One region of the Tsuneonella sp. CC-YZS046 genome, then DNA from elsewhere that is predicted to be linked to it. Evidence: predicted binding sites of a transcription regulator. Region 1 holds the regulator's gene; the other holds the start of a gene.
What was found. Region 1 encodes LexA, which represses DNA repair genes until DNA is damaged. Its sites were predicted from a motif close to GTTCCNCNCTTGTTCT; they were not measured.
Positions count from the first base shown of each region.

Region 1 (2,203 bases):
CCTTCGCCAATGTCGTTGCGATCCCGCTCACTACCTTCATTTCGATGCCGCTGATCGCCCTGGCGCTGCTGCTGGATCTGGCGGGCATCGGCGGCCCCGCGTGGTGGCTCGCGGGAAAGTCGCTCGAACTGCTGCTCGCGCTCGCGCACTGGACCGCAAGCCAGCCTGGCGCCGTCACGCGGATGCCGGCCATGGCCAACTTCCATTTCGCCCTGCTCGCCGTGGGTGGGTTGTGGCTCGCGCTGTGGAGAGGCCCGATCCGCTTGTGGGGCCTGTTTCCCGCCCTGCTGGCCAGCATTCTGGTCCTCATCAGCCCCGGGCCGGATGTCCTTGTATCCAGCGATGGCCGCCATGTCGGCATAACCGGGGAAGGGGGCCGCCTGCTGGTGCTGCGCGACAGCCGGAGTTCGTTCACGCGCGAGAACCTGGTGGAACTGGCGGGAATGGATGGGGAGCCGCTGCCGCTCTCGCAATGGCGGGGAGCGCGGTGCAGCCCGGATTTCTGCGTGGCGGCCCTGAAGCGCGGCGGGCGCGAATGGCATCTGCTGATGGCCCGCAGCCGGGAGCTGGTGGCGGAGCGGGCGCTGGCCGCCGCCTGCGAGCGCGCGGACATCGTGATCGCCGATCGCACTCTGCCGCGTTCCTGCAAGCCCCGCTGGATCAAGGCCGATCGCCGGATGCTTCGGGAAACCGGCGGATTGGCGATCGACCTTGCCGGGCAATCCATCCGCACGGTCGCGGAGGATCAGGGTCAGCACGGCTGGTGGCGGCCCGGCCGCTGAAGGCGGCCGGAGACGCACCCATCAATGATAGCGCCGCAGCAGCCCCGCCAGCTTGCCTTGCACCACGACCTCGCCAGGTTCGTAGATCTGAGGCTCATAGGCGCCATTGGCGGGATCGAGGCGGATCTTGCCGTTTTCCCGGCGCAGATATTTGAGCGTCGCTTCCTCGTTGCGCACCAGCGCCACCACGATTTCCCCGTCGCGGGCCGTATCGGTGCGCTTCACCAGCGCGAAATCGCCGTCGAGAATGCCCGCTTCGATCATCGAATCACCCGATACCTCGAGCGCGTAATGCTCGCCCGAACCGAGCAGGGCGGCCGGAACCGGAAGGGTCGCCTGACCTTCCAGCGCTTCGATGGGAACGCCAGCGGCGATGCGCCCGTGCAGCGGAATTTCGATGACGTCGTTGGCCGGAGCCGGAGCGGCGGGCGGGGGGCTGGTATGGCGCGCGAGAAGATCGTTGGCAGCCGCCGAGCGGATGCCCGCCGCGCTGACATCGTCCGGCTGCTTGAGCACTTCCAGCGCGCGGGCGCGATTGGGCAGGCGGCGGATGAAGCCGCGTTCCTCCAGGGCGGAGATCAGGCGATGCACGCCTGACTTCGATTTCAGATCCAGCGCTTCCTTCATTTCCTCGAAGGAAGGCGAAATGCCGGTTTCTTCAAGCCGGGTCTGGATGAAACGGATAAGCTCGTGCTGTTTGGCGGTCAGCATGGACGCAGTTCCTCATTCTGCCTTTGGCCCTATCGTTTCTGCCGGTCCACGGCGTGAACGAATGAGGAACAAGTAAGCAACTTTCGCCTTTGAGTCAAGCGACCGGCGAGTCAAGCGACCGCAGCCGGTTGCAGCGGGAATATGCGGACCGGGGCGCCCGCCCCGAGCGCCGCCGCCCCGGCCGGGCGTTCTATCAGGGCGTTGCTCTCCGCCAGCGCATTCAGGCCGCTGCTGTCCTGTTCCGCCAGGGGAACGACATGCTCTCCATCCCACCGGGCGCGCAGGAATTCGAGCCTTTTGCCGCCTTGCGGCAGGCCGGCGCCCAACAGCGCCCGGCAGGAGTGAGGGAGCGGAGAGGCCGCCCCCAGCAAGGCCCGTGCCAGAGGCAGCAGGAACAGGAAGCCGGTGACGAAGCTGGAAACCGGGTTGCCGGGCAGGCCCAGCACCAATTGCCGCCCGCGCCCCGCCACCAGCAGGGGTTTCCCCGGCTTCATCGCGACTCGCCAGAACGCGATTTCGGCGCCCCAGTCGGTCAGCGCCGGGCGGATCAGGTCATGGTCGCCGACCGATGCGCCGCCGCTGGTCACGATCAGGTCGCACGTCTTCGCCTCATCCAGCGCCTGGGCGAGGGCATCGCGCCGGTCGGGAACCGGGCCGAGGCGCCGCGTGACGCAGGGCAGGGCGCTGAGCATCGCCTGCAGCATCGGGCC
Region 1 covers NZ_CP141590.1:1,319,341-1,321,543, reverse strand. Annotated here, with positions in the region: gene U8326_RS06555 (ComEC/Rec2 family competence protein) at 1-782, shown strand, start outside; gene lexA (transcriptional repressor LexA) at 804-1,493, opposite strand; gene U8326_RS06545 (molybdopterin molybdotransferase MoeA) at 1,604-2,203, opposite strand, start outside.

Region 2 (2,203 bases), 220 kb from region 1:
CAGGTCATCGTCAATCTCGCGGTCAATGCCCGCGACGCGATCCAGGCGCATGGGGATGGCGCCGGCCGCGTGACCATAGCGACTCGCCGCATCGCCTCCAGCGATGTGCGCCGGATGAAGACCGACATCATCCCGATCGGGGATTATACGGCGCTGATCGTCGAGGATACGGGCGGCGGCATACCGCAGGAGCATTTTGGCAAGATTTTCGAGCCGTTCTTCACCACCAAGGAAATGGGGAAGGGCACGGGGCTGGGCCTGTCCACGGTCTATGGCATCGTCAAGCAGTCCGGCGGCTTCGTCTTTGTCGAGAATGTGCCGGGCCCGGGCGGGCGGACCGTGGGCGCGCGTTTCGTGATCTATCTGCCGGTCTATGACGGCCTGGTCCCCACGGCCGCCCAGCGCGCGGAAGAGGTGACGGAATGGGCCGGTGGCGGCCGCCTGCTGCTGGTGGAGGACGAGGATATGGTTCGCGCGGTGGCGGAGCGGGCGCTGGCGCGCGAGGGCTACGATATCGTCACGGCCTGCGATGGCGAGGAAGGGCTGGAAAAGGTGAAGGCCGGGGAGGAATTCGATCTGGTCATCAGCGACGTGGTGATGCCCAGCATGGATGGCCCCGCGATGCTGCGCGAAATCCGCAAGCTGCGGCCCGGCCTGCCGGTCCTGTTCATGTCGGGCTATGCCGAGGAACAGCTGCGGCGCGACATCGACATCGAGAACATGCACTTTATCCCCAAGCCGTTTTCCGTGCAGCAGATCGCCCGGAAAGTGGCGGAAGTCCTGGGGGGAAGGGCCGCCTGATCCCTGTTGGGAAATTTTTTGTTCCGCTCTTGTTCCATGAGAACAAAGGTGATACATCCTCGCTCGGTTGACTGTTCCGTTCAGCCCGGTAGGCAGCGAGGAGGCCATCACATGGCGGCAAGTTTGAAGCTCGTGGATAAGGAAAACAACGTGGATCGTCAGAAGGCGCTCGAAGCCGCGCTCGCTCAGATCGACCGGGCCTTCGGCAAGGGTTCCGCGATGAAGCTGGGCAGCCGGGAAGCCATGCAGGTGGAAGCGATTTCCACCGGCTCGCTCGGGCTGGACATCGCCCTGGGCATTGGCGGGCTGCCGCGCGGCCGGATCATCGAAATCTACGGGCCGGAAAGCTCCGGCAAGACCACGCTGGCCCTGCATGCCATCGCGGAAGCGCAGAAGACGGGCGGCACCGCCGCCTTCGTGGATGCGGAACATGCGCTCGATCCGGTCTATGCCAAGAAGCTGGGCGTCGACATCGACGAGCTGATCGTGTCCCAGCCGGATACGGGTGAGCAGGCGCTGGAAATCGTGGACACGCTGGTGCGTTCCAATGCGATCGACGTGCTGGTGATCGATTCGGTCGCCGCGCTGGTTCCGCGGGCGGAAATCGAAGGCGAGATGGGCGACAGCCATGTCGGCCTGCAGGCGCGGCTGATGTCGCAGGCATTGCGCAAGCTGACGGGCTCCATCAGCCGTTCGCGCTGCATGGTGATCTTCATCAACCAGGTCCGCATGAAGATCGGCGTGATGTACGGCAATCCGGAAACGACGACGGGCGGCAATGCGCTGAAATTCTATGCATCGGTCCGGCTCGACATCCGCCGCACCGGCCAGATCAAGGACCGGGACGATATCGTCGGCAACGCCACGCGGGTGAAGGTCGTCAAGAACAAGGTTGCCCCGCCGTTCAAGCAGGTCGAATTCGACATCATGTATGGCGAAGGCATTTCCAAGATCGGGGAAATTCTCGATCTGGGCGTCAAGGCGGGCCTCGTCGAGAAATCCGGCGCCTGGTTCAGCTATGACAGCATCCGGATCGGGCAGGGCCGGGAAAATGCCAAGCAGTATCTCAAGGAAAATCCTGAAATTTGCACCCGGTTGGAAGCCGCGATTCGCGGCCGCACCGATCAGGTCGCCGAGGAGATGATGTCGGGTCCGGACGCGGACGACGATATCTGATCTTCAAGAAGCGCCGGCGGATCGGCGCTTGGGAACCGGGGCCGGCGCAAGCGACCTTCATGGCGCGCGCCGGCCTTTCCAGTCGAGCGGCGCGGGGATAGATAGCTCGAATGGCGACCAAGGCTGATTGGCAGGAGGCGACGGGGAAGGTCTGGGCGGAGAATATCCGCCTTACCGATCGTGCCTTTTCCGGATTGACGCAGATCATGCTGGAACGTCTGGCCGG
Region 2 covers NZ_CP141590.1:1,536,023-1,538,225, reverse strand. Annotated here, with positions in the region: gene U8326_RS07545 (response regulator) at 1-801, shown strand, start outside; gene recA (recombinase RecA) at 913-1,977, shown strand; gene U8326_RS07535 (class I SAM-dependent methyltransferase) at 2,088-2,203, shown strand, end outside.
Region 2: the regulator LexA is predicted to act here: its motif matches at 822-837, upstream of recA (recombinase RecA).